Regions from separate parts of the Terribacillus sp. JSM ZJ617 genome, predicted to be linked through region 2. Evidence: riboswitches for the same ligand, from Rfam matches in the RefSeq annotation. Region 2 holds a riboswitch; the other holds the start of a gene.

Region 1 (15,599 bases), on a different contig from region 2:
GTCCTTGTTGATATCTGTTAGCAAGGGCGGCGGTCTCTTTTCATATACTATGGCAAGCGTTCATTGCTAAGCTGCCTTTATTCGGGGGCTCGGGCAAGAAAGCAATCAAATATCGATCAGAATAGGTGATGCCAGTATGGGTGATGAAGAAAAAGTCATTATCGTAGAAGGACGCTCGGATAAAGAGCAGATAAGGAAGATCATCGATGAGGAAGTGACGATCATCTGCACCAATGGAACATTGGGCATCGAGCGGCTGGAACAGCTGTTGTATGACTATGACTTGGATCACAAGCAAGTATATATTATGGTGGATGAGGACAGCGCTGGTCATAAGCTGCGAAAACAGTTAGCACGAGAGCTGCCGCATGCCCAGCATATTTACGTAGACAGAACCTATCGAGAGGTAGCGGCGACCCCGGCCCCAGAATTGGCCACAGCCCTGCTTAGCAGAAGTATCATGGTGCATCCATTCTTCCTCGTCTGAAGAAAGAAGGGATGAATTATCAACATTATCAAAACGGAGGTCCAGTCCGTTATACACCAGGAGCAAGCAAGGATATTTGTGCACACGCCTTTTTGCGGCACATGTCAGCTTGCTGAAAAAATGCTCCTTGCGGTGGAGGCAATGATGGACCAGGAATACTATCATAAACTGAACGCCTCTCTCTTTCCTGATTTCATGCAGGAACATCAGATTGAAAGTGTGCCTTGTCTCATTATCTTCAAACAAGGTGAAGTTCAGGAAAAAATATACGCTTTTCATTCCGTCCAGCATATGCTGGCCAAGACGCTGAGTGAATAAAAACAGCTTTCCTTTCCGGAAAGCTGTTTTTTCTTGCAGGAAATCAGAATGAGAAGAGCCAAATACAGTATATGGAGGGGATGGCGGATGATCATCGAAAAACTGACAAAGCTCAAGCATCAGATCGAGGTGAGGGAGGATTTGCTGCCTTTATGTAATGACAAGCGGCTGAAGGTCTTCATTGAATGGGAGGATGCCCATTTCGATTTGCATATAGATAGAAGCAGCCTCACGACACCAGCTTCCAAGCCTTATGGCATTTTACATATACGTACCGATGAGCAGACATTGCAGGAGCTCCTTAGCGGCGAGGTGCAGCTTCGCAGTATCCGTCACAGGCAAGTGGTGGAGGGGGATTATCAGCATATTTTGCTTGTGGAGGCACTACTATTTCTGGGAGCTCCAGGAAGTATGTAAAATATGTTGACAAGATTATTAACTAGATGCTAAACTCCTTTTAGCAATCATATACCAAACTCTTATCAAGAGTGGCGGAGGGACTGGCCCGATGAAGCCCGGCAACCACAGGTTTTCCTGTATGGTGCCAATTCCTGCAGGGAAACCTGTACAGATGAGAGAACAATTATCGAACGCAGATGCGTCTTTTTGTTCTCAGGACAAGAAGACGCTTTTTTTTATGGTTATAAAGCCACATGAGGAAGGAGGAGCGGATATTGATCACTATCAAAAACCTCTCCAAGACATATCGCACAAAAAAACAGAATATTACAGCGGTCGATCAGCTTAATCTTACGATTGAGTCGGGTGAAATCTTCGGCGTGATTGGCTACAGCGGTGCTGGAAAAAGTACTTTCGTACGCCTGCTGAATCGTCTCGAAGAACCGACCGCCGGCGAAATAATCATCAATGGCAAGGATATCGTTAAACAGCGAAAAAACGAGCTTCGTCTTGCCAGACAAGAAATCGGGATGATCTTCCAGCATTTCAACCTGCTGTGGTCCCGTACTGTACACCAAAACATTGCTTTTCCATTAGAAATAGCTGGTGTGCCGAAAAAAGAAAGAAAAGCAAAAGTAGACCGGCTGATTGAGCTAGTCGGATTGAAAGGGCGCGAAAATGCCTATCCATCACAGCTGAGCGGCGGACAAAAGCAGCGTGTCGGCATTGCAAGGGCATTGGCTAACGACCCGAAAGTGCTGCTTTGTGATGAAGCAACATCCGCACTGGATCCGGAAACAACAGATTCCATCCTTGATTTGCTTGTGGACATCAACAAACGACTCGGTCTGACTATTGTATTGATTACGCATGAGATGAATGTTATCCGTAAAATCTGTCACCGTGTAGCTGTAATGGATACCGGTAAAGTGGTAGAAGAAGGCGATGCTGCTCATGTATTCCAAGACCCGCAGCAGGATATCACAAAGCGATTCGTCCAGCAGCTGGATGGAAGCGAGCAGTATGATTCCTTGTCTGCAGCAGTAGTGAAAGAAGGTACAGGTACGATCGTGAAGCTTTCCTTCTCCGGCGAAAACGTCAATCAGACGGTTGTCAGCCAGACTGCGAAACAATTTGATGTTGATATTAACATCCTGCAAGGAAATGTATTGCAGACACAAACCGGAGCAGTCGGTAATTTGTTCCTGCAGCTGGTAGGCAGTGAACAGGAAGTGGAGAAGGCACTGAACTTCATCCGCGCAGCGAATGTGAGAGCGGAGGTGCAGGAACTTGTTTGAGAAGTGGTTCCCGAATGTAGATATTGCAGATTTGAATACAGCCATCTATGAAACATTCTATATGACGATCCTTTCTTTGATTGGTACATTCATCATTGGTATCATCCTTGGTCTGTTGCTTTACCTGACTAGTAAAGGGAAGCTTTGGGAAAATAAGGTTGTCTATGGAGTTGTAGCAGCTGTCGTCAACATATTCAGGGCGATACCTTTTATCATCCTGATATTACTTCTGTTCCCTTTCACCGATTTTGTAGTCGGCACCATCCGTGGTCCAGAGGCAGCACTGCCCGCGCTAATCATTGGATCAGCACCTTTCTATGCACGGTTAGTCGAGATTGCATTGAAGGAAGTGGACAACGGGGTAGTGGAAGCCGCGAAGGCAATGGGTGCGAAGAACAGTACGATCATGTTCAAAGTACTGCTGAAAGAATCCATGCCAGCCCTTGTTTCTGGTCTTACAGTAACAGCAATTGCGCTGATCGGATCCACAGCGGTAGCAGGTGTTATCGGAGCAGGCGGATTAGGCGACTTTGCTTACTTCTATGGTTTCCAGCGACGTCAGTTTGATGTTGTATTTATCTGTACGCTATTAATCGTTATTGTTGTATTCGTCTTCCAATTCATTGGAGACTTGATTTCAAATAAACTAGATAAACGATAAAGGAGAGGGATTCATTTGAAAAAGGCATTATTAGTTATTCTATCAGCAGCTTTCATGATCTTCCTGGCAGCTTGCGGTTCATCTGGCAGCGGCTCGGGTGACGAAGAAACAACAACAATCAAAGTTGGTGCTTCCAGCACACCACACGCAGAGATTCTTAAAGAAGCGCAGCCTATCCTTGAAAAAGAGGGAGTCAATCTGGAGATTGAAGAATATCAGGATTATGTACTTCCGAACGACGACTTGGCAAGCGGCGACCTGGATGCGAACTACTTCCAGCACATCCCTTACCTAGAAACTTCAAACGCAGATACTGGCTATGACCTGATCAGCCTTGGAGCAGTTCACTTGGAGCCAATGGGTGTGTATTCCAAAAATATCAAGAACGTCGATGATATTAAAGATGGTACAGAAGTAATCATGGGTCGTAACGTAGCAGAGCAAGGCCGTATCCTATCTATTTTCCAAGATGCTGGTCTTATCACGATCAAAGATGGTGTAGAACCTGTAGATGCTACTTTGGATGATATTGGTGATAACCCGAAAAACCTGAAATTCAGCATGGATGTTGACCCAGCATTCCTTCCTGATACGTATGAATCAGAAGAGGATGCGCTAGTTGTCATCAACACGAACTATGCATTGCAAGCAGGTCTTACGCCTTCTGAAGACGCATTGATCCTTGAAGGTACAGATTCTCCATACGGCAACATCGTGGCTGCACGTGCCGAAGACAAAGACAATGAAGCATTGAAAAAATTGATGGATGTCCTTCATTCCGATGAAATCAAACAGTTCATCGAAGACAATTATGACGGAGCGATTCTTCCTGTCGATAAATAAGAAATACTATTCTCATGCCTTTGCTGGAATTCTCAGCAGAGGCTATATTTTTGGGTTGAAATGGATGTGTGATACAATAGGAGAAGATCATGTTAAAACTGTGTTTTTATCTAGTAAAAAAGTTGATAATGGTCGAATAATGCTTTAAGATTGTAATGAGAATAAATTGATAATGTGTTTAAATAACGTATTATCGAAACTTATAAAATAGCAGCTATCGGAGGGTTTATAAATGGCAGGTTCAGTTTTAGAAATCAAAGACCTACATGTTTCGATTGAAGATAAGGAAATTCTAAAAGGTGTAAACCTTACGATAAAGAGCGGAGAATTCCATGCAGTAATGGGACCGAATGGTACTGGTAAATCTACATTGGCATCCGCAATCATGGGACATCCCAAATACGAAGTGACTAGCGGAAGCATCACTTTGGACGGGGAAGATGTTTTGGAAATGGAAGTGGACGAGCGTGCTCGTGCGGGTCTGTTCCTTGCAATGCAGTATCCAAGTGAAATCAGCGGTGTAACAAACTCTGACTTCCTTCGTTCTTCCATCAACGCTCGCCGTGAAGAAGGCGACGAAATTCCATTGATGAAATTCATCAAAGAGATGGACGAAGCGATGGACTTCCTTGAAATGGATAAGAACATGGCACAGCGTTACTTGAATGAAGGTTTCTCCGGCGGGGAGAAAAAACGTAATGAAATCCTTCAGCTTCTTATGATGAAAGCTGAAATCGGTATCCTTGACGAGATCGATTCCGGTCTGGATATCGATGCGCTGAAAGTTGTTGCAAAAGGTATCAACAAACTGCGCGACGAAAACTTCGGTTGCTTAATTATTACCCACTACCAGCGTTTGCTAAACTACATCGAGCCTGATTTCGTACACGTTATGATGCAAGGCCGTGTTGTGAAATCCGGCGGATCCGAGCTTTCTCAGCGTTTGGAAGCAGAAGGTTACGATTGGATCAAACAAGAGCTTAACATCGAAGACGAAACAATTAACGCGTAAACTGGAGGAGGGATCTTATGACTGTTGAAACGAAGCAACAATATAATGATGAATATATCAGCCGTTTTTCCAGTTCCCGCAATGAGCCTGAATGGATGAAGGAACTTCGTCAGCAAGCTCTTTCCCAATCGGAATCTTTGGACATGCCAAAACCCGATAAAACTGGGATCAAGAACTGGGATTTCGATACGTATGTGCATGAAGTAGCAGGGGAGAAAATCAATACGTTGGAAAGCCTGCCAGCAAGTGTGGCGGCTTTGATTGATACGGATAATGCTCCAAACCTTTACGTTCAGCGTAATAATAGTGCAGCATACCTTGCTCTAAACGAAAAATGGAGCGACCAAGGTGTTATCTTCACGGATATTTTCACTGCCCTGCAGCAGCACGGCGACTTGGTGAAGAGATTCTACATGAAGGATGCTGTGAATATTGATGAAAATCGTTTGACTGCTCTGCATGCAGCATTGATGAACGGCGGAGTATTCGTCTATGTTCCGAAAAATGTTGTAGTGGACGAGCCGCTTCAAACTATCTTCTGGCAGGAAGATGATAAAGTAGCTTCCTTCAATCATATTTTGATCGTTGCGGAAGCGAATAGTGCTGTAACATATGTTGAAAACAGCATTTCACATAACGCTGACCAAGCAACATTCGCAAACGTTGTGACAGAAGTCATTGCAGCAGATAATGCCAGCGTATCTTATGGTGCGGTTGATAACTATGCTGCAGGTACGACTGTCTATGCAAAACGCCGCGGTGTAGCTTACCGTGATGCTCGCATTGACTGGGCGATCGGTCAAATGAACGATGGTAACACAATCAGTGAGCATATTACACACTTGATCGGTGATAACTCCGGTTCCGAAGCGAAAAGTGTAGTTGTAGGACGCGGAAAGCAAATCCAGAACTTCACGACGAATATTGTTCACTTCGGTAAGAATTCTGTTGGAAGCATCTTGTCCCACGGTGTTATGAAAGACCAGGCAAGCTCTGTATTCAACGGTATCGGTAAAATCGAACATGGTGCCAGCAAATCTGATGCAACCCAAGAAACACGTGTGTTGATGCTTAGCCAAGGTGCACGCGGTGACGCGAACCCGATTCTTTTAATTGATGAAGATGATGTAGTGGCAGGACACGCAGCTTCTGTAGGCCGTGTAGATCCGCTTCAGCTTTATTACTTGATGAGCCGCGGAATCACGAAGCATGAAGCTGAACGTCTAATCATCCATGGATTCCTTGCACCTGTAGTTAACCAGCTGCCGATTGAAACGGTAAAAAATCAGCTGACCCAGGTAATTGAAGGGAAAGTAAACTAATGGATGCCCGCTCTATCCGTGAACAGTTCCCGATCCTGCATCAGGAAGTCAACGGACATCCGCTGGTCTACTTGGATTCCTCTGCAACTTCCCATAAGCCGATAAAAGTATTGGAAGCTGTGGATGCCTATTACCGGAACGACAACAGCAATGTACACCGTGGTGTGCATACACTTGGAACCCGGGCTACGGATAAATATGAAGGTGCCAGAGAAAAGGTGCAGCAATTCATCAATGCCAGAAGCACCAAGGAAGTAATCTTCACACGCGGTACAACGACAGCAATCAATACGGTTGCACACTCTTACGCCCGTGCGAACTTGGAACCTGGTGATGAAGTGATCATCACACCGATGGAGCACCATAGTAATATCATCCCGTGGCAGCAGGCGGTCAAAGCGACCGGAGCAACATTGAAATACTTTGAACTGAACGAAGATGGTACGTTGAACATGGAAGATGTGAAGAAATCGATCGGTCCGCAAACGAAGATCGTAGCTTTGACTCATGTTTCCAATGTTCTTGGAACCATTAATCCTATAAAAGAAATCGTCGAGCTTGCTCATCGGCAGAATGCTGTCGTTCTAGTTGATGGCGCACAAGGCGCACCGCACTTAAAGGTGGATGTGCAGAATCTTGATTGTGATTTCTATTGCTTCAGCGGTCATAAAATGTGCGGACCGACTGGAATCGGTGTCCTTTACGGAAAGCAGGAACTGCTTGAAAATATGGAACCGGTCGAATTCGGCGGTGAAATGATCGATTTCGTACATCTGTATGATTCAACATGGAAGGAGCTTCCTTGGAAGTTTGAGGGAGGTACTCCTATCATTGCTGGAGCAATCGGTCTTGGTGCTGCAATTGACTTCCTGACTGAAATCGGTCTGGATAATATCGAAGCACATGATCAGAAGCTGACTGCATATGCGATGGAACGGATGAGCGGAATCGAGGGGCTGACCATCTATGGTCCTTCGAAAGACAAACGCTCTGCAGTGGTCACTTTCAATATTGATGGTGTCCATCCGCATGATACAGCGACTGCTCTCGATACAGAAGGTATCGCTGTCCGTGCCGGACATCATTGTGCACAGCCGCTTATGCGCTGGCTGGACGTCACAGCTACTGCCCGTGCAAGTATGTACGTTTACAATACCGAAGACGATATCGACAAACTTGTCAGCGGACTGGCAAAAACGAAGGAGTTTTTCGGAAATGTCTTTTAATAACCTTGATACACTCTACCGTCAAGTGATCATGGATCACTATAAACATCCGCGGAATCGTGGTAAGCTGGAAGAAGGCGCACTTGTGGTCGATATGAATAACCCGACGTGCGGGGACCGAATCCAGCTGCAGCTCCAGGTGGAGGATGGCAAGGTGAAGGATGCGAAATTCGAAGGAGAGGGCTGCTCCATCAGCATGTCCTCTGCCTCTATGATGACACAAGCCATCAAAGGTAAATCCGTTGAAGATGCACTCCGGATGTCTCAGCTGTTCTCCGATATGATGCTAGGTAAGGAAATTGATCCTGGCAATCTGGAAATGGGCGATGTGGAAGCATTGCAGGGAGTTGCGAAATTCCCGGCACGCATTAAATGCGCAACACTCGCTTGGAAGGCAATGGAGCAAGGCGTCGAAAAGAACTAAAACTTGAACACTGTCGTGTGAAATAGATGTAATCCTATAAGGAGGTTTTACCATGGCTAAAAAAGCGCCTGAAATTGGAGATTACCGGTATGGCTTCAGTGATCGTGATGTATCCATTTTCCGTACGGAAAAAGGCCTTACACCTAGAATCGTTGAAGAAATCTCTAAATTGAAAGAAGAACCACAATGGATGCTGGACTTCCGTCTTAAATCCTTGGAGCAATTCTATAAGAAACCAATGCCGCAGTGGGGTGGAGACCTTGCTGAGCTTGACTTCGATGAAATCACTTACTACGTGAAACCATCTGAGCGTTCTGAGCGTTCTTGGGATGAGGTACCGGAAGAAATCAAGAACACATTCGATAAGCTAGGTATTCCGGAAGCTGAACAGAAATACCTTGCTGGTGTTTCGGCACAGTACGAATCCGAGGTTGTTTACCATAACCTAAAAGAAGACCTGGAAGAAATGGGTATCATCTTCAAAGATACAGATACTGCCCTTAAAGAAAATGAAGACTTGTTCCGCGAATACTTCGGTAAGCTTATTCCGCCTTCCGATAATAAATTCGCAGCTTTGAACTCGGCAGTATGGTCCGGCGGTTCCTTCATCTATGTACCGAAGGGCGTTAAGACTGATACTCCGCTGCAAGCATATTTCCGAATCAACTCTGAAAACATGGGTCAGTTCGAGCGTACACTAATCATCGTTGATGAAGGTGCTTCTGTACATTACGTAGAGGGCTGTACAGCTCCTGTATACACAACGAACTCCCTGCACAGTGCAGTAGTTGAGATCTTCGTTGCAAAAGATGCTTACTGCCGTTATACAACAATCCAGAACTGGGCGAACAACGTCTATAACCTGGTTACAAAACGCGCGACAGTAGATGCTAACGGTACGATGGAATGGATCGATGGTAACATCGGTTCCAAGCTTACAATGAAATACCCAGCTGTCATCCTTAAAGGGGAAGGCGCACGCGGTATGACATTGTCCATCGCACTTGCAGGTAAAGGACAGCATCAGGATGCTGGTGCGAAAATGCTTCACTTGGCACCAAATACTTCTTCTACGATCGTTTCTAAATCCATCTCTAAACAAGGTGGTAAAGTAACGTATCGCGGAATCGTTCACTTCGGTAAGAAAGCAGACGGCGCTCGCTCCAACATCGAGTGTGATACGCTGATCCTGGATAACAAATCCACTTCCGATACGATTCCTTACAACGAGATCTTCAACGAGAACATCTCTTTGGAGCACGAAGCGAAAGTTTCCAAAGTATCCGAAGAGCAATTGTTCTACTTGATGAGCCGTGGTATCTCTCAAGAAGAAGCAACAGAAATGATCGTAATGGGCTTCATCGAGCCATTCACGAAAGAACTTCCTATGGAATATGCCGTTGAAATGAACCGTCTGATCAAGTTCGAAATGGAAGGTTCCATCGGTTAATAGCTTTACTATTAATATGAAAAAGACGAACTCTTGGAGTTCGTCTTTTTTGTTGTGTAAAATTGATTCTTCGAGAAGATAAGAGTATCCATTTTATCGGAATCAACATATAATTTTCGTTTTTGAATAATTATTTATTGTAAAACGATAAATAATATATTAAGATCGTAATTAAGAAAAACAAGTGAGGTGCTTATAATGAAACGAGAAACACTCTTCTTAAAGCTAGCTGTCTTTCTAATGGCTTTACCGGTTCTTGCATTATGTATTTTTGCGATTCCGAATATAGCTTTTGGTTCGGCAGATTATTATCCGGAAGTGGAATTTTTAAAATATCCTGCTTTGGTTGGATTGTATGTAACGGCATTGGCATATTTCCTAGCTCTTTATCAGTCTTTTCGCCTGCTTGGTTATATTGACAAAAATATAGCTTTTTCCGATTTGTCTGTTAAGGCATTAAAGAATATTAAACTCTGCGCTATAACTATAAGTATTGTTTACGTAATACTTCTGCCGCTAATTTATGTCGTTGCCGAAAGAGACGATGCTCCAGGACTTATTTTGGTAGGAATGGCGCTTATCTTCGCGCCGTTGGTAGTTGCAATTTTTGCTGCTGTCCTGCAAAAGCTGCTGAAAAATGCCATTGATATTAAATCAGAAAATGACTTAACGGTCTGAGGTGAACAATATGGCGATAATTATAAATATAGATGTAATGCTCGCTAAAAGAAAAATGAGTGTTACAGAACTTTCAGAGAAGGTCGGAATTACAATGGCGAATCTGTCCATTTTGAAAAACGGAAAAGCAAAGGCGATTCGAGTATCAACGCTAGATGCTATTTGCAAGGCTTTGGATTGTCAGCCTGGAGATATCCTGGAATACCGAAGTGATGAAGAATAATGAATTAGCAGACATGTGGTAAGTGTAAGTAAGTACCGGAGGGATATAGCTATGTATAGAAATCGAAGCATTACTTACTATGCAGGACAGGAATTACCCGCATTTCAAAAGAGAACGTTAGCCTCGAGAATGGTGGGAGCACTGACGCAGCTTGTCCGTTTTGGGTGGGAGCAGGCTTTATCCTGTTTGTTTCCCGTCGTCATCTTTGCTTCTTTAGCTTTGACTCAAGTTATCCCGCTCCCGTTTCTGCCGCGATATGACTGGCTGCTTATCATTTGCCTTTTGATGCAGTGGCTGATGCTGCGTTCCGGTCTTGAAACACGGGATGAACTAAAGGTGATTACGGTGTTCCACTTTATCGGTCTTGTGCTTGAGCTATTCAAGGTACATATGGGTTCCTGGTCTTATCCAGAAGAAGGCTATTTCAAAATCTTTGGCGTTCCTTTGTATAGCGGCTTCATGTACGCAAGTGTTGCGAGTTACCTTTGCCAAGCATGGAGAAGGTTAAAAGTGGATCTCGTGAAGTGGCCGCCGTATCTTATTGTCGTTCCTCTGGCAGCTGCGATTTACTTGAATTTCTTTCTGCATCATTTCTGGATTGATATTCGGTGGATCCTATCCGGACTGGTACTCCTCGTCTTTTGGCGAGCATGGGTTACTTACGAGGTTGGTGGTATTCGTTACCGAATGCCGCTTGCGCTTTCTTTTGTACTTATCGGCTTTTTTATCTGGATAGCTGAAAATATTGCTACGTTCTTTGGTGCTTGGGAATACCCGAACCAAACGGAAGCATGGAGCCTTGTTCATTTAGGCAAGGTGAGCTCATGGCTATTATTAGTAATTGTCAGCTTTCTTATAGTAGCGACGCTGAAGCAGTTTAAGGGAAAGAACAACACATAAAATTATATGGCAAACTGTGCTTAGTAAAGCGAGAGGTATAATGTTTGACAGTAACAACCTCTGGGAACATTTCCTTTATGTGAAGAAACGAAGGAGATGAAGTCCATGAGTTACAATTTAGATGGCAAAGTAGCAATCGTGACTGGGGCCAATGACGGTATCGGATTGGAGACAATGAAAGCCTTCCTGAATGAAGGAGCAAAGGTTGTCGGTGTCAGCTTAACGTTGGATGATGTGCAGGATATTGCAGATCGTTCTTCCTTTCTGCCACTGGAGCTGGATCTGACAGATGAAGGAGCTGCTGACAAAGTGGTCGAGGCGGCTGTTTCTCATTTCGGAAAGCTGGATATCCTAGCGAATGTTGCGGGGATTGCTACCTATAAAGATAGTTTCATGGATGTAACATTGGATATTTGGCGAGAGACTTTCGAAACGAATTTATTTGCTGTAGTAGCATTAACGAAAGCAGCCATTCCAGAACTGAAGAAACAGCCTGGTGCAAGCATCGTCAATGTGGCGTCAGAGAGCGGCCATGTACCTGATTCGTTTGCAATTGATTACAGCGGAAGTAAAGCAGCTATCCTGAATTTGACTCAAGCCTTGTCTGATGAGTTTGGCGGAGAGATTCGAGTGAATGTCGTATCCCCTGGTCCGACACGAACAACGATGTGGAACAAACCGGGCGGCATGGTCGATATGCTAAGCGATATGTTCGATAAAGAAGGTGAGGATGCTGTCAGCTACTTCGCAAAGGAGGTCCGTCAGATTCCTCGCGGGGAGATCGGGAAACCGGAAGAGATTGCCAATGTAATCGTCTTTTTAGCTTCTGATAAAGCGACCTATGTCACTGGAGCAGAATTCCCGGTGAACGGCGGGTCGGTCAAATACAAATGATTTCTGTTATAATGGTATGACTGCTGTATGCAGTCATACTTTTTTATTACAGTTGAAAAGATGGAAGGGATACACATGGTTTTTGCCGTAAGTTTACTAATAGGGCTCCTTGCAGCCGCGCTTGGCAGTTTGGTAGGTTTGGGAGGAGGAATCATCCTCGTACCGTCGCTGCTGATCTTGAGCAACTTCTGGGATGAATTCAGCTGGGCTACACCACAAGCAATCGTTGGTGTGTCTGTCATCTTTATGATCTTTACTGGCCTGACTTCTACGCTGACATATATGAAAAGCGGACGGGTTGATTACAAAAGCGGACTCATTTTCCTGGCAGGAGGATTGCCAGGAGCTATTCTTGGTTCATTCCTGAATCGTTTTATCTCGGGTGATGGTTTTTCGTTATACTTTGGCATACTTGTACTGCTTGTTTTCTTTATGTTCTTCGTAAAACGTAAGGAACGTGAAGTGATTAATCCAAAAGGAATCATCGTTACAAAAGAGATTGACGGGACCACTTATACATATAGCTTCCGATTCATGGCGGCATTTGTGCTGTCTTTGTTCGTCGGACTGCTTTCTGGTATGTTCGGAATTGGCGGGGGCAGTTTCATGGTGCCTGCCATGATCCTTATGTTCGGTTTTCCAGCACATGTTGCTGTTGCCACAAGTATGCTAATGGTATTTTTCCTCAGTATCGTCAGTACCGTTATGCATATTTCCCTTGGACATGTGGAATGGAACGTTGTATGGGCCTTTATTCCAGGTGCGATTATTGGTGGGTTCCTCGGTGCGAGGATTAACCAGATGCTGAAAGGAAATACTGTCGTTTGGATATTGCGTATCATGCTCGTATTAGTTGCTGTCCGTTTGATTTGGGACGGTTTGTCGTCATAAAGGAGTAGAGAAGGATGCAGGAAAAGCTGACTATCAACTACACAAATGATTTGCATAGCTATTTCGAGAACTGGCCGAAGATTGTCGGCTATCTGAAGGAAAATAAACAAAAGCTGAAGGAAGCGGGCGAGACGTGCTGGCTGATTGATATCGGCGATCATGTCGATCGATCACGTCCGATTGCAGAAGCATTCCGAGGCAAGGCGAATATCAGCCTGCTGAACGAAGCTGGCTATGACTTCGCAACAATCGGCAATAATGAAGGAATCACACTAGATTATGATGACCTTTATCATTTGTACGATGAAGCGGAATTCCGTATTGCAGTCGCGAACCTTCATTCACAGTCCGAGGAGGATCCGAGCTGGATGGAGTCGTCCTGGGTGGTCGAAACAGCTGGCGGTGTAAAAGTCGGTATGATCGGACTGACAGCGCCGTTTCCGGATTTCTATAATCTAATCGGCTGGAACGTCCAGGACCCGATGGAAGTTCTGAAGCGTGAAATTGACCCGCTTCGCTCTTCTTGCGATGTGGTTGTTTTGCTTTCCCACCTCGGAATTTATGCAGACAGGGACATAGCTTCTGCTTTTCCGGAAATCGATGTGATTGTCGGCGGGCATACGCATCATTTGCTTCATGAAGGAGAATATGTGAACCAATGTCTGATTACGACTGCAGGCAAGCAGGGCTTTCATTTCGGAGAAGTGGAGATCATTTGGGACACAGAACAGGGATGCATTATCGACAAGCGAGCCAGGGCTATTCCTGTGGCAGATTTGAAGGATGACGCAGACACAGCGGAGCATGTTGCTGTTTATTCGGAAAATGCAGCAAAAGCAATGCATCGACCTGCCGTCGTTCTGCCAGATCCGATGCCTTGTGCTCCTTATGAAGATTCCCGTGCAATGGATCTGTTGACGGATTATCTGCGCAGATGGACGAAGGCAGATCTTGCTTTTCTGAACGCAGGGGTGCTGCTGGAAAGCTTTCCGGCAGGGGCGGTTTCTTATATGGATATTCACCGGATCTGCCCACATCCTATCAATCCGGCAACAGTTCCATTAACTGGAGAAGCGTTGGAACAAATCGTAAATGCTGCATTGCAGCCTGATTTTGTTTCATTCCCTCTTAAAGGATTCGGCTTCCGTGGGAAGGTCATCGGAAAGATGATTTACAGCGGACTGACGTTCGACATTACAGGAACAGAAGCAAAACCAGTGGCTGTAAACGTAAAGATACACGGTAAGCCGCTTGATCCTGCCAAGCTTTATTTAACCGCAATGGCGGATACCTTTACTTTCGGCAGCTTGCTGCCCAATATAAAGCAAGCAGAAGGCAAGACATATTTCATGCCGGAAATGCTGCGTGATTTACTTCTGGAAGCATTTCAGGAAATAGAAAAATGAGCAAACACCTCCGTTTCTCCTACATAGGATATAACGGAGGTGTTTTTAAATTGATGACTGTAGAACCTTTATTTCTAGAAGGCAAGCCTTTTACCGCTGTGACCGTCGTATTGCCGAAAACAACCTTGCTCGTTGTGTCGAATGATGTCGGCTATATTATGTGCGGCGCATTGGACGTAGATTTGCTGAATGAAAAGCTGGCAGATCGCAATATTATATCCGGCAGGGCGGTCGGAGTTAAAACGATCGAGCAGCTGCTGGCAGCACCACTTGAGAAGGTGACTGAAGCATCAGCAGCGTATGGCTGGAAACCTGGGATCATAGGTAAAGAAGCATTACTTCTACTGTCTTAAAAAAATTGTCGAAGCTTGCCTCGTCAATCTAGATTGTTTTCCGATTTTCTGGTACTATTTTATCAGAATGGAATGTCGGAGAAGATAAGGGGTACGTCAATGAGACTAGTTTCGACAAAATCGGTAAAGCCCGGCAGTAAGCTCGCTCAACCCGTATATAATGATAAAGGCAGTATTCTCATCCAGCGGGATGTGGAGTTGACAGTAAATATTATCGATCGCTTAAGAGAGCTGCGATATACCTATGTCTATATCCGAGACGACAGGCTGCAGGACATCGAGCTTTACTTCTCCACTTCCAATGAAAAACGGCTAAAGGCAATGCAGGTTATCCATAAGAGTTTTCAGGAAATCAAAAAGAGTGACAATGGACGTTATTTGACTGAAAAGATGACGGATAAAATTACGCATTCCATCCAGGAGATGGTCAGTAACCTGCGGCCAAAGCGTCAGACACTGACGATTCTTTCCGATATGCTCATATATGATGATTACATTTTCTCTCATTCAGTCAATGTAGCATTGTATGCGATGGCCATCGCCAATGAAATGAAGCTTCCGGTTTCCGTTGTGGAGGAGATTGGTTTCGGAGCAATCCTCCATGATGTAGGCAAGATGTTCGTCCCGCAGGAAGTATTGCAGAAAACCGGCAAATTAACTGACTCTGAATTCGAGCAGATTAAGGAACATACAACAAAGGGTTACCATTATTTGCGCAAGATGAATAATATCCCTCTGGTAGTCGCGCATTGCGCATACCAGCATCATGAACGGATGAATGGCTCCGGCTATCCGCGAGGCATCAGCGGATCCG
Region 2 (15,599 bases):
AGCCGCCTTTTCTTTATCTGGCTGCTACTGTATTACCACCGCTTGCCAATTCTTTCGGACGCTGTCCGGCCGGTAATTCGATCTGATCGTCCAGCTTGCTCACTTTCTGAAGAGCAGTCTGTACTTCCTCTAGTCCTCTCAAGCCTTTATCAGCCGTAGTGGATAAACTAGTCGCCACTCGAGCATAGGAGGTTTTTACATCATCCATTAAGACGCCAGGATTGCGGAGGTAGAACACTGCTTCAGAACCTGCACGCATCAAGTTACCGCGTACATGATCCCTTGTCTGTGCATCACATAACGAAATCAAGCCGCCGACAGTAGCACCAATCGTTAAACCTAACGTGAATTTACTTTTCATCATACCGGCTCCTTCCATTGTGTCTGTTGTTTTATTATCTCGCACAATTCCGCACACCCAGCCTCGAGCATCTCATACACAGCTTCAAATTCACCAGTGAAGAATGGATCTTCGATATCCTCTCCAGCACGCTCTGGAATAAGATCTGAGAAAAGCCGATAACGTGACGTATGAGCAGGAGCTATAGCTGACAAATCCCGCAAATTAAGCTGATCCATTACGAAGATATAATCGTATGCTCCTAAAATTTCTGACTGGACTTGCTTAGCCACATGATTTACCATCAAAATTCCCTTATGGCCGAGAAGCTCACGAGCCGAAGGGTGCATCTCCTTCCCTTCATGCCAGTGGCCGATACCGGCTGAGTCGACTGTTACAAATGCAGATAGCCCTTGTTCCTCTATACGCTTGCGTAAAATCACCTCAGCCATCGGCGAGCGGCAGATGTTGCCTAAAGAAATAAACAACACATTTATCATTCACTCAACTCCCTCGTTTTATAAATGTGAAAATGTGCGAATGTCTGGTATTCCATTCCCCATGTAACAACGAATCAAACGACCTAGAGATAATGCTATAATATGGAAAAGGAAAGGGTGATAATGATGACGACCATGTATCCAAGCGCTTTGACTCCCAACTCCACTTTCGCAATTACTGCTCCGTCAAGCGGAGTTCCTGCTCCTCTGCATTCCAAAATACATAAAGCTAAAATGCAGCTCGAGAAACTCGGTGATCATGTGATCATTGGAGAAACCGTCTGGACACAGCAAGCCGCTAGAAGCAGCTCTGCTGAAACTAGAGCTAACGAGCTGATGGCTTATCTGAGTGATCCGGAAATCGATGCAATCATGCCGCCATGGGGAGGAGAACTGCTTGTACAAGTATTGCCCATGCTTGATTGGGACAAGCTATCCAAGAGCAAGCCCACATGGCTGATTGGTTATTCGGACACAAGCACACTTCTATGCAGCTATACACTCCAAACAAATTTTGCAACTGCCCATACGACTAACTTTTTTGATTTGAATATGGAAGCACTCGATGAAACAACGAAGCAATGGCATAAGATATTATCTGCAACGTCCCGCAAGCACATGGCGCAGCACTCATCCCCTATGTATCAATCATCATGGGATGCGCTATTTGATCAAGACAATCCTGAGGGCTTCGACTTGGACAGCAAAACAGAATGGAAAACCACGACAGGTGAAGCCGTTTCCTTTACTGGCCGCTTAATCGGTGGCTGCTTGAATACCCTGACCGCTATCGCCGGGACGAAATATGCTCCTATTCAAACTTGGCGGGAATCTTTTAAAGAAGATACGCTCGTCTACTTGGAATGGTTGGATTGGAGTACTGCTGAAACTTACCGGAATCTTTGGCATTTGAAGGAACACGGCTGGTTCAACGGTGCGAGCGGATTACTATTTGGTAGGCCTTCTCGAAGCACTCCTTCAGAGGATTATACAGACGAACAGATGATTCATGAATTCGCAGATGAAATTGGATTGCCGATAATCTACGACGCCGATATTGGACATATGCCGCCGCAGTTCACGATGATCAATGGTGCGTTGGCAAATGTATCATATAAAAACGGCAAGGGAACTCTCACTTATCTGGAATAGGAGAAGAGGAGCTAAAAGCTCAGCTCCTCTTTCCTTGTTTTGCCGGATGTGCCGCAGCGAGATGCGGTTGTCCGTATAATTTCTCCCTAAAAGTTCCTTCTGCATAATCCTTTTTATATAATCCCCGCTCCTGCAAGATAGGTACAACCAATTCCACGAAGTCTTGCAGGTCTTTTGGTGTAATGTAATGTGTCAGATTGAAGCCATCCACTCCGCTTCGCACAAAGAAATCCTCAATCTTGTCCGCTACTTGCTCAGGACTGCCAATGATGATATCCATTTCAGCTGGCTGACTGAATTTCTCCTGGATCTCTTTTACCGTAAATGGTTTGGCAGCATCCTTTGTCAGATAAGCAGCTCGCGATTGACCTTGTTCCGTATGCTTGTACATGAACAGTTCTTCTTCATTTTCATAGGAAGCTAAATCATAGCCTGTGGATCCGCCATACTGGGCTTTGGCAGCATCTGCGCTCCAGTATTGCTTGATCTCGTCATATTTAGCATGAGCCTTCTCTTCTGTTTCAGCTACAACGACGTGCAGGAAGGTAAAGGCCTTGATTTCATCGTGGCTTCTGCCATAAGCCTCCGCACGCGCTTTGATATCCTCTATATAATAGTTGATTTTTTCTGGTGTCGGTCCGCCGACAAACACACACTCTGCATGTTTTGCGGCAAAATCCCTGCCTTTTTCGGAAGTACCTGCTTGGTAGAGCACCGGTGTGCGCTGTGGGGATGGCTCACTTACATGTGGTCCCTCCACCGAGAAATATGTACCCTTGTGCTTGATGCGGTGCACCTTTTCTGCGTCCACCAGAACCCCTCTTTCCGGGTCCGAAATAACAGCATCTTCTTCCCAGCTATCCTCAAGCAGCTTATAAGAAACCTCCAGGAATTCATCAGCTATTCTGTAACGCTCATCATGCTTTACCATCTTCTCCAGTCCAAAATTCTGGGCTGCATTCGGCAAATAGGAAGTAACGATATTCCAAGCCACTCGCCCATTGGTCAGGTGATCGAGCGTCGAAAATTTACGTGCATTATGAAAAGGCTGTTCGTACGAAGTACTGACTGTGACAGCGAAGGACAAATGCTTCGTCACAGCTGCCATGGCCGGGATAGCGAAGGCTGGATCATTAAGCGGTACTTGCACGCCATCACGCAAGGCTGCCTTTTCATCTCCTCCGTAAACATCATAGACGCCAAGTACATCAGCGAAGAACACCGCATCGAACTTTCCTTTTTCCAAAAGGCGCGCAAGCTCCATCCAGTATTCCAGCGACTTATACTCCCGATGTCTTCTGTTCTCCGGGTGCTTCCATAAGCCATGGGCGTTATGATTGGCGGCTGTCATATCAAATGCTTGCAGGATAATTTGTTTGGTCATCGCTTCCACTCCTCTATTTATGTAAAAAAAGCCTCTTCCGTTTTACAGAAGAGGCTCCTTATCCAAGGTAAAATGCTCCTCTTATCTGTCAGACTTCTCGTCTGCTGGAATTGGCACAGTGCATTACTGCCTGTTGCCGAGGCTTCAAAGGGCCAGTCCCTCCACCTCTCGTGATAAGAAAATACTATTTGATTATGTTAGATTGTTTTCAATTTGTTCCCGATATTGACTGAGTGTTCCTGGCGAATTTCGCTTGAGCTTTTGAAGCAGCGCTTCGTATTGAATCTCTTTCTCACTAATGCGCTTCCGGAAAGCTGCCCGCTCTGTGTCGTCCGTACAAACACGCACCAGATCACGCAGTGCTACAATCTCTTTCTTCAGCTCCATCTCTGGCGGAATGTAGCCAGCATTCTTCAGGATCTTATAGCTCATACGCATATCCTCCGGTACACCGGAGAGATCCTCCAGCTCCAAAGGTTTTCCAGCACCAGGAAGATTACGGAACTCTCCATTTGCTTCAGCCTGCTTGATTCGCTCCTCCGCAAGCAGCGAAATCAGATCCATATAATCACTCCCTGCATACAAGAAAAGCAACCGATCATGATCGGTTGCTTTTCATTATACAATAATCTGAATTATTTACCAATGAATTGCTGTGTCCAGTAGTTACCGTTTTCTACATAACCTACACCGATGTTAGTGTACTCAGGGTTAAGGATATTCTCACGGTGACCTTGGCTGTTCATCCACGCTTCAACGACTTCTTCAGGAGTCTTTTGTCCTTGAGCGATGTTTTCACCTGCAGTTTTATAAGAAATACCGAAAGATTTCATCATATCGAACGGAGAACCGTAAGTCGGGCTGTTGTGATCGAAGTAACCATTGTCAGCCATATCTTTGGATTTCGCACGTGCTACTTTGCTTAGTTCAGTATCGGCTTTCAAAGCTTTAAGACCAGCTTTTTCACGCTCTTTGTTAGTCAAGTCTACTACTTGCTGTTCGAATGCACTCAGGCCTTCAGCAGCTTGCTTTTCTTCTGTTTGCTTGTTATCAGAAGCAGTTTCTTGTTTTTGTGCTGGAGCTTGAGCTTTTTGTTCAGTTGCTTGCTCTTCAGCTTTTTCTTCCTTTTTCGGAGCAGCAGCTTTTTGCTCTTCTTTCTGAGCAGCTGGTGCTTTTGCTTGCTCTTGCTGAGGTGCTGCTTGAGCAGGAGTCTGTGCTTTTTCTTGCTGAGCTGGCTGCTGAACATTGTACTTCGCTAGCAAGCTATCAGTATTAATGTGAATGTTATAAGCAGATAGATATTCATTCACCCATTTATTCAAATCTTCGATAGAAGAGAAAGATCCGCTTTTCACTACTTGTGCTACGTGCACTTGAGCTTCTTCTTTCGTTGGTTGAGCTGGTGCAGCATTTGCTGTTCCTGCCAATGCGCCTCCCGCTAGAATAGCTGTAGATAGTGTTGTTACTAATACTTTCTTAAACATGATGTTGCTCCTTTCGAGATGTATGTTTTCCTGTTGCAGCAACATCATAGCATGGGTTTTTGTGTAATATTGCAGCCTAGAATTTCCAATAGGCACTCAAACCTGTACAGCACTGCGAAAAGTCCGATTCTTATGCGAAATCGTACCCGTTTAGCCGACTATGAAACTAGTAATAAACAGACGCTTTACTATTTATTGGATGTAAATTAGGATTGACACCTTTTTCATTCCTAGTTTTTGTAACAATAGATCAGTATTTGTAATCTATCTGTAAATTGACTTACGCTTAACCCTTGCATATAATCCTTTACTCCTAATCTATTTAGTTTAATCTGCCAAATTAGGATAAAGGTATCTCTTTAACACCTCTATACCAGGTGATAGAATGAATTATGTCGAATTTAAGCGCCTTTTTGGCTCTTTGACAGATCTACCCCCATAAAGCTTTATACGGGGGAGAATGAATATAGTAGAAATATGTCATTATTGGAGGAAATATAATGTTTGCTAATCCCGAAATTGGAATAGACCTTGGCACTGCAAATATACTTGTGTATACGAAACAAAAAGGAATCGTATTGAATGAACCATCTGTGGTTGCAATTGATATGGAAACAAAAAACGTTGTGGCAGTTGGAGCAGAAGCGAAAGAAATGGTTGGTAAAACACCACAGAATATCGTACCGATTCGTCCATTAAAAGATGGCGTAATCGCCGACTATGATGTAACAGCTCAATTACTGAAAGAAATCCTGAAAAAAGTGAGCAAGGTGATGGGCTCTTCCCTTCGCAAACCAACTATCGTTGTCTGCACACCGTCTGGCAGCACATCCGTTGAAAGACGCGCTATACATAATGCGGTCAAATCGTATGGTGCAAAACAAGTCCACTTGATTGAAGAACCAATTGCGGCAGCAATTGGTGCTGATCTGCCAGTAGATGAGCCAGTTGCGAATGTAATTGTCGATATCGGCGGTGGTACAAGTGAAGTAGGTATTATATCATTCGGCGGCGTTGTATCTTGCCGTTCTGTCCGCATCGGCGGAGATTCAATGGATGAAGAGATCATCCAATATATCCGCAAGCAGTACAATATCCTCATTGGAGAAAGAACTGCTGAACAGATCAAAATGGAAATCGGCTATGCCTTGATTGACCATGATGAATTGATGATGGATGTCCGCGGCCGTGATATGGTAACAGGATTACCTAAGACTGTGGGTATTTCTTCTAAGGAAGTACAAGTAGCTCTTAAGGAATCTTTGGAACAGATCCTTGAAACAATTCGCATGACATTGGAAGACTGCCCGCCTGAACTAAGCGGAGATATCGTTGACCATGGTGTCATCTTGACTGGCGGAGGCGCATTGCTTAAAGGCATGCAGCAATGGCTTGCATCTGAAATCAGCGTCCCTGTTCATTTGGCTCCGAATCCACTGGAATCCGTTGCAATCGGTACTGGCCGTGCCCTGCAGATGATCACAAAACTGCAAAAAGCAGCAAAATAAAAAACAGGCGTATCAGTCAGCTGATACGCCTGTTTTTTTTACAGAAAGACGAAAAAGACCGCTTAGAAACGAAGGAATAAGCGAGAAAGCCTCGAGTGAGGCGCCTTTTCCTCACGCAAGGATTTATCGCTTAAGCCGCAGTTTTTGGTCTTTGGAGCTAGACATGGAAAAGCGAAAAAACTGCTTGAAACGGAGGAGTAAGTGAGAGTCATGCGTGAGGAGCTTTTTCCTCCCGCATGGCTTTATCGCTTAAGCCGCAGTTACTGGCCTTCTTTGGTGCTAGACTGTACCAATCCGAAGCCGATTCCGACTGGATCAACCAAATAAGCGAGATGGAAAGAATCAAACTCCATCTTTTCTCTGACAACAACTGCCCCTTCTTGCTTGGCTGCTAGGATTGCTTTATCCAAGTCTTCCACTTCAATCTGGATTCTTGTTCCATGCGGAAAATCATGCGGTCCTTTACTTATTCCGCCATCAATTCCTCCGGCTGTCTCCATATTTTGATAACCCCAACTCGGAGCGCCAATATTCCAGCCAAAAACATTAGCGTAGAAGCTAGCTGCCTTTTCCGGGTCTTGGCTATTCAGCTCAAACCCTGTCACTTTACCCCTGATTTTCTCCATTACACCTCTCCTTATCTGTTCAGAAGTTCGCGAATACTGTATGCATGCTCTTCAATTACCGGCCGCAGACCTGGATTGTAGAATACAGACGCTGGATGGTAGGTCGGGAAGATACGATATATCTTCTCGGAAAGCACAAAGGAATCCTCCTCTATGCTTTTCAGTTGCTGTATTGGCTGTTCTATCAGCTTTCCAGCGACTTCCGTGATTTTTTCCTTCGAACCGGTTATCCTCTCCCAGCCTATTCGCCCCAGTGTCACGAGAATTTCCGGTTCCGTCTGGGCAATTTCATAATCAAGCACAGGCGCATGTGCAAGCACTTCAGCCTTGGTCGGTGTTCGATTATATTTTTTCGTGACAGTCTCACCGCGTATTTGTTTTGTTTTATATTGATAAGGTCTGCTTCTGACTGCGCTTGAAATAAAAACTTCCGATCTATCCACAGCTGCTCGCTCCAGAAACAGATCCAGCTCCTTGCCTGCTCGCCCACTGAATGGCATCAGGCTATGTATCTCCGTCTCTCCCGGTGCTTCTCCTATAAAGAAGAGAACCGGATGCTTCGGCCCTCTCCCGGGCAGGAAACCTTCACAAGGATAAGGAGCCATCCTTTCTTTGGCTAACTGAACCAACTCCTCCGGCAGCATGTCAATCCTGCTCCTGCAGCACGCGAAGCAAGGCACCGACTTCTTCAGCTGATAATGTGATACCTTTCCCCATCTTCTCATGATCCGGAGCCCAGTCCCGTATATCATACTTCGGGTCCCGCCCGTTCCAGCTGATCAAATTGAGTTCCTTCTGCCATCCTTTCGGTGAAACGGATAGCACTTCGAGTTCTTTTACAATCTCATAAGATAATTCCGCCATCATTACTCCCACCTTTTCCCTTTTCTAAAGTCTAGCAGAACTTTTTGATATAATGAAACGAAAATGAGCTTAGGGAGGAAAAACAGATGCAAAACCCAATTCGATTGAATGATACACAGCGCAACGAAATGATAAGTTCCCTGCAGACGTATTTTGAACAAGAAAAAGACGAGCAGCTAGGCGACCTGGCCGCAGGTCTGCTGCTCGACTTCATTATCAAAGAACTAGGTCCTATTTTTTATAATGCTGGTATCGAAGCATCCTATCAATTTATGAATGAAAAAATTGAGGATCTATTTGGGATTCAGGTGCGGGAGCAATGAGTGCTCCTCAGCTTTCCAAAATATCGTCAATTTCCTTTTTCACAATAGTAGCCTGAGACCCGATGATGATTTGCAGGTTGTGTTTATCAACCTCCACAACACCATGAACTCCCATTTGCTTGATTTTTTGTTGATTCACTTCATTCATATCCTTCACTTCCAGCCGCAGTCGTGTCATACAATTGTCGTTTATAAGAATGTTCTGCTTTCCTCCCAAGTTCTCTACCAGCTTCTGTGCCATATATCTGTAATTGTTATGAGTTAACTCCAGATTTTTTTCCTCTTCGCCTGCGGCTGCTTCATACAATTTATCTTCAATTTGTCCAATTACCGCCACTCGACGTTTTTTGATGACATAATAGAAAGTGAAATAATACAACAAGAAGAAAGCAATACCTACCGGGAGGATAAGAAGTCCTCCATCGCTCAATCCTAAGTTCACAATATAATCGATCAGTCCGGCTCCCCAAGAAAAACCATGACGTATATGCAGGATGTACAGTGTAGCACCAGCCAATCCGGTATAGACGGAATGGACGAAATAAAGCAACGGTGAGGTAAATAAGAAGGTGAATTCTACAGGCTCTGTAATCCCAGTTATCACTGATGTAGCAGCACCCGATGACATCAATGTTTTTGTTTCCTGCTTTTTATATCGAGCTGCTCGCGCAATTGCCAGGGCAATTGCCGGTACACCGAAAAGCATGGTGATATAAAATCCGCCAATGAAGAATCCCGCCATTGGATCTCCGCTTAAGAATCTGGTGATTTCACCGTTGACCACTTCACCTGAAGCCGTCGTATACTCACCAAGTCCAAAATAGACATATGTGTTTAATACGTGATGCAAACCGAATGGCAGCAGGAAACGATTCAGGAAACCGAATATAAAGACACCGATTGCGCCTAAGTCCATCAGCGTCTTACTAAACGCATCGATTCCCATTTGAGCATACGGCCACAACCAACTCATCAGCCCGGCAACTAGTACCATGGTGAAAATGATGACCGTAATCGGGAACTTTTCCCCGCTGAAGAAAGCAAACATATTCGGCAGTTTTGTGTCTTTAAATCTGTTATAGACAAAAGCAGCTATCAAACCAGCAAGAACCCCTCCAAATACACTCATATTCAGTTCAGGATTCATTAACGCGAGACCTTCTTTTAGTACGATAATGGCAAGGAAACCGGTCAGTGCCGGTATCCCTTTATCTTTTGTTTTCGCAAGTCCCATTGCAATACCGATGGCAATCAGTGCATCCATCTGCGTCAGTATGACACCAGCTGCTTGGAATAAGGGTATATCCAGTAAATCTTCAGCAGTGAGTCTATAAAGGATACCAGCAATCGGTAAAGCTACAATCGGAATGAGTAATGATTTCCCTAATCTCTGCAAGAAATTGCGCATACTTTCTCATCTCCCGGTATTATAGACTTTTGAAAGTTGCAAGCTCCACATCTTTACAGTTATTTAATACTTCTTTGACTACATTCGATGTTAACAATTCCAATTCGTCCAGTCTCGGATACGTATAAGAAGATCCTCCCATCACAGCCTTATCCAGGTAGCCTGGATGACACATCACTTCCACTGTATCTGCATCTTTGAACGCATTTGCAATACTCACTTCATCCTTCAATACTTTTTCTACGTAATACTCGAACCGATTCGGATGCCGCAGGTGACTTGGCAAATCCATATTGTTTCTCACAGGCAGCTGATACTCCTCTGCAAGCCGGCAAAAAACATCCTTTATTCCTTTATACGTATTGATATGGTGATGACTGTCAAGATGCGTCGGCTTGATACCAAATGACAAAAAGCGTTCAATCTGTGCTTTCCATTCATCATATACTTCAGCTAACTCAATATTAAAAGCGCTTTCATAAAATGATAGCTTTCTAAATCTTCCGTGTACATCTACAATTGTCTGATGATCTTTCAAAATGGGTTCCCCACATGTCAATACAAGATGTACCCCTACTCCTAATCCTGGATTTTGCTTTGCTAAATCAGCAGCATGTTCCGCTCCTGGCATATTTGCCATAAATGTCGCTGAACTAAGAACACCATGTTGAAAGCAATCAATAATCCCATAATTTATTGCTCTAGAGTAACCGAAATCGTCTGCATTGATAATGAGCTTCTTCATTAGATTTCCCCCTATTGAAAAGATGGCCAATATTCTTCATTCGCTTTTTGTAAATCAACCAATATACGTTTTGCTTTATCTGCATCCACCACCGTACGATTCAATGTCATCGCTTGTAACAATTTCCTATAATCCTTTTCAAAATAGGCCTCACAGACAAGACGCTCATACGCATATTGACCTTCTATCAATCCTTTATGAAAGACTGGAATCTCCCCTACAGCGAACGCATGTATCCCATTGGCAGTGAGTAATGCAGGTACTTCCACGATGGCATCGGAGGGCAGGTTTGGAATAATTCCGTTATTCTCCACCATCACGATGTATCGATTTTTTAAATTATATGCAAGAGACGCAGCAGCTCTGATGATGAATATGCCATGGATGTCTGCTTTCAAATCCTCTGCTGAAGCAGAACCAGCAGTGACTATCCGTCTGCACATATCATGAACACGCTTTTGTCTTCCTTCTATGACCTGTCGGGCTCTCGTAGAAGTCGGATTTGACTTTTCCACTATCTTGTCTGGGTAAAGGTAGTACTGTAAATAAGTATTTGGTAAATATTCCGGGAAATCAAGTAAAGTCTGGCGAGCTTGCGCAAACGTCTCCTGCCAGGAAACATCATTGGCTATTTCCTCATCTTCAGGCCTAAATCCTTCTTCAATAATTAGTTCTTTTAGACGTTCTGTATAATCAGTTCCATCCTTATGCTCTATTTTGGTGAACCAGCCGAAATGGTTCAAACCAAAATAATCCGCTGTCAAGTCCCAGATATCTACTCCTAGTAATTTCGCATAACTCACCATAATGGCAATCGGCATATCACAGATGTTCAAAATTCTGCTGTCGTCGGGAAACTCCCGTTTTAGCGCATAAGCTACAATGGCTGCCGGATTCGTATAATTCAATATCCATGCATCTTTTGATATAGCCCGGATATCTCTGACCAAGTCTGTCATATCCTTTATAGAACGGATGCCATAAGCCATACCTCCTGGTCCGCAAGTTTCTTGACCGACCACACCATGAGATAAGGGGATTTTCTCATCCAATTCCCGCATCTCCAAACCGCCTGTGCGTATTTGGACAAATACAGAGTCGGCATCTTTACACGCTGATTCCAGATTGGTTGTGCTTGTGAAGATAAGATTACCGCCATATTGCTCTTTAAGTAAAATCGCAGCTGCATCTGCAATGATTTTTTGTCTTTCTTCGTCCTGATCAAATAACACTAATTCTTTTAAAGGAAAAAATTCTTTTTCAGCAATTAGACTTTTAATTAATCCTAGCGTATACGTACTTCCTCCGCCAACGATCGCAATTTTCAGTTTTCTCTTCACTTATCTCCCTCCTTAATTAATACAACTATAATACAAATTTGAAAGCTATTCAATACAATGTATTATAGTTGTATGTTTTTTTATGATTCATTACAATACAACACAGAGATATTAAACGAGAGGTGATGTAGGGATCATGAAAAGTACGCCCCTCTATCGTCAGATAGCAAATGAAATAAAAAAAGATATTGCCAGAGGAAATATTAAAAAGGATGAAGCCATACCTACTGAAAAGGAACTGGCTGCTGCATTCCAGGCAAGCAGAGTAACAGTAAGACAAGCAATACAGTTGTTAGTAGACGAGAACCTGCTGTATAAAGTACATGGAAGCGGCACCTATGTGAAGCAGCAGAAAATCGAGCATGACATCTACCGACTTCAGAGCTTCACAGAAGAGATAATCAAATTAGGTAAGGTACCTTCAAATAAATTATTAACTTTTACAATCATGCAGCCTGAAGAAGAAATCAGAGATCGTTTACAGTTACCAGTGGAGGCCCAAGTCTTTTATATAAAAAGATTGCGATGTGCGGATGATGTGCCTATTATTCTAGAGGAAACTTTCATGCCGATTGCCATGTTCCCTGACCTGACAGAAGAAATTATGATGAACTCTAAATATGCCTATCTAGAAAACAAAGGGTTTCTTATTAAAGAACGGCTGGGAGAAATCATTCCAGCATTGCCATCAGCCGACCTTATGAAGCTTCTCGAAATAAAAGAATCAGCCCCTATTTTATCCATGCATCTGTGGGCTTATTTGGATAATGATATTCCGTTCGAATACACAAAATTGTATTATCGCAGTGATCGTTATACGTTTAAATTCAGTTCGAAGCGGTATTGAATAAAGGTTGGGGCATAAATATTTTATCCACATAAAAAAACCGAGCAATATCTGCTCGGTCCAGTTAATTCGGGATATATTCTGTATTAGACTCAGATTCCATTTCGTCTAGTATTTTCAATTCTTCTGTCAGATGCAAGAACCAGTCCTTATCGCCAGAAATAAGAGATAAATCAATAAGATTCAATAGATGCGCCCTGCTCGGTTCTACGCTTGGCGGAAAATACTTGATCTTGCTTTGGAATGTTTCGATCGTTTTACCGATCGTATTTTTATGGTCACTTTCTGTTACGTATACTTTCACCGTGTTCAGTTTCGCATTCACTGCTTCTACGAACCCGGTAAATAATTCATCATTTATCGAATGTCCTGTTACCCAGTCACCAACAGTTACAAAGCTTTGATTATCAGACATATCGTTGTCCTCCTTCAGCTTAACCGGCTGGCTAAGCAATGGTGATTGTTGTAGGTTGTTGAATACTATAAAAGATTCATACCAAAAGCGCAATACTTTTGCATATAAAATTTTAAAATATTCAGACAAATAGTCTTTCAGCAATTTCACAACAGTTACAATGCTTGGCTGTATATTCATTTTATACCCCATAGCCCTTTTCTTTAATCACACTGCTTGTCGTTTTCTCTCTGCCTCCGAATGCGCTATAATGTGACTATATATTGCAGGAGGTTGTACCATGATACGCAGCATAGCGATAACACGTGACAAAAAAATACTCAAAGATCTGCCGTATCAGGAACTAAACAGTCCCGACATTCTCTGGTACTGGGTCGATTTTAGCGTACCGACAGAGGCCGAATCAGAAAAACTCGGCGAGATCTTCCATTTCCACCCACTGGCAATTGAGGACTGCTTCCATTTCCTTCAGAGACCGAAGCTCGATGAATATGACGGGTACCATTTCCTCGTTCTTCATGAGCTGAATCACGAATCGTTCATGTCAGATGAATTGGATATCTTTCTCTCTGAACGTTATGTAGTCACTTTTCATCTTGAAGAATCAATGGCTGCGGACCACGTTTGGCAGCGAGTCATGAACGAAGGTCCAAAGGAGCACTCTCCATCAAAAATCGTCTATCATCTAATAGATAAATTGGTTGATGATTACTTCCCTCCGTTGTATAAAATGGAGGATCGGCTGAACGAGATTGAGGATGAAGACAGCCACAAATCACCTCAAACTTTAATCAATGAAGTATTCGATATCCGCAGTGATTTGCTTAGAACCCGGCGTACGATTGCACCAATGAGAGATCTGATCTACCGGCTTCTCAGCATTCAGAAATTCGATTTTGTCCAAAATCAAAAGGCCTACTTCAATGATATTTATGATCATTTGCTGAAACTTACGGAAATCGTTGATTCCAACAGGGAGCTCACCTCTGATATGCGGGACAGCTACGAGTCGATCAATAGCAATCGAATGAATGCAATCATGATGACACTGACTATTGTCTCCACCATTTTTATTCCTTTAACCTTTATTGCCGGTGTATACGGGATGAACTTCGCCTATATGCCGGAGCTGCACTGGAAATACGGCTATCCGGTTGCCATGCTGCTGATGGCTGTCATTGCCGTAGTAATGCTGTGGCGCTTCAAACGAAAAGGCTGGTTCAATATCTTTAAATGACAAAATGCGTGCAGTATCATCTGCACGCATTTTGTCATTGGTCGTCCACTACTTCTTTTAATAATGACATAGCTTTCAGCGAAGGCGGGAACCCATTCAACAATGCACAATGTTGGATTGCTTCCATCATCTCTTGGACAGATATGCCGGACAGGAGAGCAGCTTCGAATTGCTGCCGAAGTGCACGCTCATCTCCGTTTGTAACGAAAACAGCTATACTGAGCAATGCCAGGAATTTACCGTTAAGCCCGGTATATCCAATCTCTCCACTATCAACAGCAAGGTTCTCTTCTTCCTTCATCAGCTTAGCCACCAACGCCCAACCTTGATCTTTTGCTTCCTTCATCGGGAACCCTCCGCTTAATCCTTGGGCATAACTAGACCTATTTTCCTAGTTGCACATTTCTATTATCGGTAGAATCCTTAAGTTATGAACAATTCAGAAGAAAATAATTCAAATTCTTCATAAAGCGAGAATAAAGATTATGGCCTGGCATTCCACGGCTCGATTGTTCCGACGATATAGCGGGAATGTCTCTGTTTGACTGCTTTTTCTACTCCTTTTACTATTTCTTCATTTGTAAGCCACCTGGAAGTGCTTCCGGTCAGCTGGAAACCTAAGATGACCTCATAATAATCGATAGTATCGGGATAATGAGGTACATAGTTTTGTAGCGGATCATGAGCACTGCTCCCTTTTATATGAAAAAGCTCTATCCTCTTTGACGCATTGCCATATGTGTTACAAAGAGCTTGTATTGCACTGTTTCCGCTGCGGTGAATCCAGCTTACAATGATATCTGGCGGCGGAACATCCTCCAGCTTTTTTTGAAAACTTTCAAGCTGATGGTAATCTGCTTGTATCGTTCGAAGGCGCTCTGAATGGGCAGCACATTCAGCTAAACGCCTGAGTTTTTTCTCCGTTCGAGCAATGACTGTCACCTTATGCCCCTCCTGATTCCAGTCAAGGACAGCTGCTTGGAGCATGCCCGTTCCTCCAATTACCAGATAATGTTTCATGGTGGTCTCCTTTAATGAACAGGAGTCTGCCAATGGCAGACTCCTATCAAATTCATTTCCACGATTCAGGGTACATGTTCAAATCAAGTCCCCATAGCGGACCGACAAGCGCAAAGACTCCTAGAATGAGTAGAACGAGGGTAAATATGTTAAGCACAAAGCCTATCCTGACCATCTCTGCTATCGTAATTTTACCAGTTGCAAATATGATAGCGTTCGGCGGCGTTCCAACCGGAAGCATGAATGCACAGTTGGCAGCCATCGCAGCAGGCACCATGATAGCATATGGATGAACATCCAAAGCTAAAGCCAATGATGCCATTACAGGCAGGATCATAGTAGCAGTCGCTGTATTGGATGTAATCTCGGTCAAGAACAATACGAGTGTTGTCGAAATAACGATGAT

What was found. Region 2 has a riboswitch for S-adenosylmethionine ahead of ACH6C1_RS17990 (LLM class flavin-dependent oxidoreductase). Riboswitches for the same ligand answer to the same signal wherever they lie in the genome.
Region 1: it holds a riboswitch for S-adenosylmethionine, as region 2 does, so the genes downstream of both, ACH6C1_RS05740 (methionine ABC transporter ATP-binding protein) here and ACH6C1_RS17990 (LLM class flavin-dependent oxidoreductase) in region 2, are expected to answer to the same signal.

The regions. Positions count from the first base shown of each region.
Region 1 covers NZ_JBISEQ010000001.1:1,153,931-1,169,529, forward strand. The annotation lists gene ACH6C1_RS05725 (ribonuclease M5) at 137-487, shown strand; gene ACH6C1_RS05730 (thioredoxin family protein) at 515-805, shown strand; gene ACH6C1_RS05735 (hypothetical protein) at 893-1,222, shown strand; SAM riboswitch class I at 1,282-1,383, shown strand; gene ACH6C1_RS05740 (methionine ABC transporter ATP-binding protein) at 1,480-2,502, shown strand; gene ACH6C1_RS05745 (methionine ABC transporter permease) at 2,495-3,163, shown strand; gene ACH6C1_RS05750 (MetQ/NlpA family ABC transporter substrate-binding protein) at 3,179-4,006, shown strand; gene sufC (Fe-S cluster assembly ATPase SufC) at 4,239-5,018, shown strand; gene sufD (Fe-S cluster assembly protein SufD) at 5,036-6,340, shown strand; gene ACH6C1_RS05765 (cysteine desulfurase) at 6,340-7,566, shown strand; gene sufU (Fe-S cluster assembly sulfur transfer protein SufU) at 7,556-7,990, shown strand; gene sufB (Fe-S cluster assembly protein SufB) at 8,043-9,440, shown strand; gene ACH6C1_RS05780 (DUF2975 domain-containing protein) at 9,636-10,118, shown strand; gene ACH6C1_RS05785 (helix-turn-helix domain-containing protein) at 10,129-10,341, shown strand; gene ACH6C1_RS05790 (DUF817 domain-containing protein) at 10,474-11,241, shown strand; gene ACH6C1_RS05795 (SDR family NAD(P)-dependent oxidoreductase) at 11,347-12,135, shown strand; gene ACH6C1_RS05800 (sulfite exporter TauE/SafE family protein) at 12,211-13,026, shown strand; gene ACH6C1_RS05805 (bifunctional metallophosphatase/5'-nucleotidase) at 13,041-14,432, shown strand; gene ACH6C1_RS05810 (YunC family protein) at 14,483-14,785, shown strand; gene ACH6C1_RS05815 (HD-GYP domain-containing protein) at 14,885-15,599, shown strand, end outside.
Region 2 covers NZ_JBISEQ010000007.1:80,449-96,047, reverse strand. The annotation lists gene ACH6C1_RS18005 (hypothetical protein) at 14-364, opposite strand; gene ACH6C1_RS18000 (low molecular weight protein-tyrosine-phosphatase) at 361-840, opposite strand; gene ACH6C1_RS17995 (S66 family peptidase) at 964-1,992, shown strand; gene ACH6C1_RS17990 (LLM class flavin-dependent oxidoreductase) at 2,012-3,376, opposite strand; SAM riboswitch class I at 3,455-3,556, opposite strand; gene ACH6C1_RS17985 (DnaJ family domain-containing protein) at 3,569-3,940, opposite strand; gene ACH6C1_RS17980 (CAP domain-containing protein) at 4,012-4,860, opposite strand; gene mreBH (rod-share determining protein MreBH) at 5,361-6,368, shown strand; gene ACH6C1_RS17970 (VOC family protein) at 6,629-6,994, opposite strand; gene ACH6C1_RS17965 (uracil-DNA glycosylase) at 7,006-7,638, opposite strand; gene ACH6C1_RS17960 (YdbC family protein) at 7,640-7,858, opposite strand; gene ACH6C1_RS17955 (DUF2164 family protein) at 7,945-8,181, shown strand; gene ACH6C1_RS17950 (PTS transporter subunit EIIC) at 8,189-9,589, opposite strand; gene chbG (chitin disaccharide deacetylase) at 9,609-10,334, opposite strand; gene ACH6C1_RS17940 (6-phospho-alpha-glucosidase) at 10,346-11,674, opposite strand; gene ACH6C1_RS17935 (GntR family transcriptional regulator) at 11,811-12,521, shown strand; gene ACH6C1_RS17930 (IDEAL domain-containing protein) at 12,586-12,936, opposite strand; gene corA (magnesium/cobalt transporter CorA) at 13,217-14,173, shown strand; gene ACH6C1_RS17920 (carboxymuconolactone decarboxylase family protein) at 14,208-14,519, opposite strand; gene ACH6C1_RS17915 (Rossmann-fold NAD(P)-binding domain-containing protein) at 14,657-15,193, opposite strand; gene ACH6C1_RS17910 (SLC13 family permease) at 15,246-15,599, opposite strand, start outside.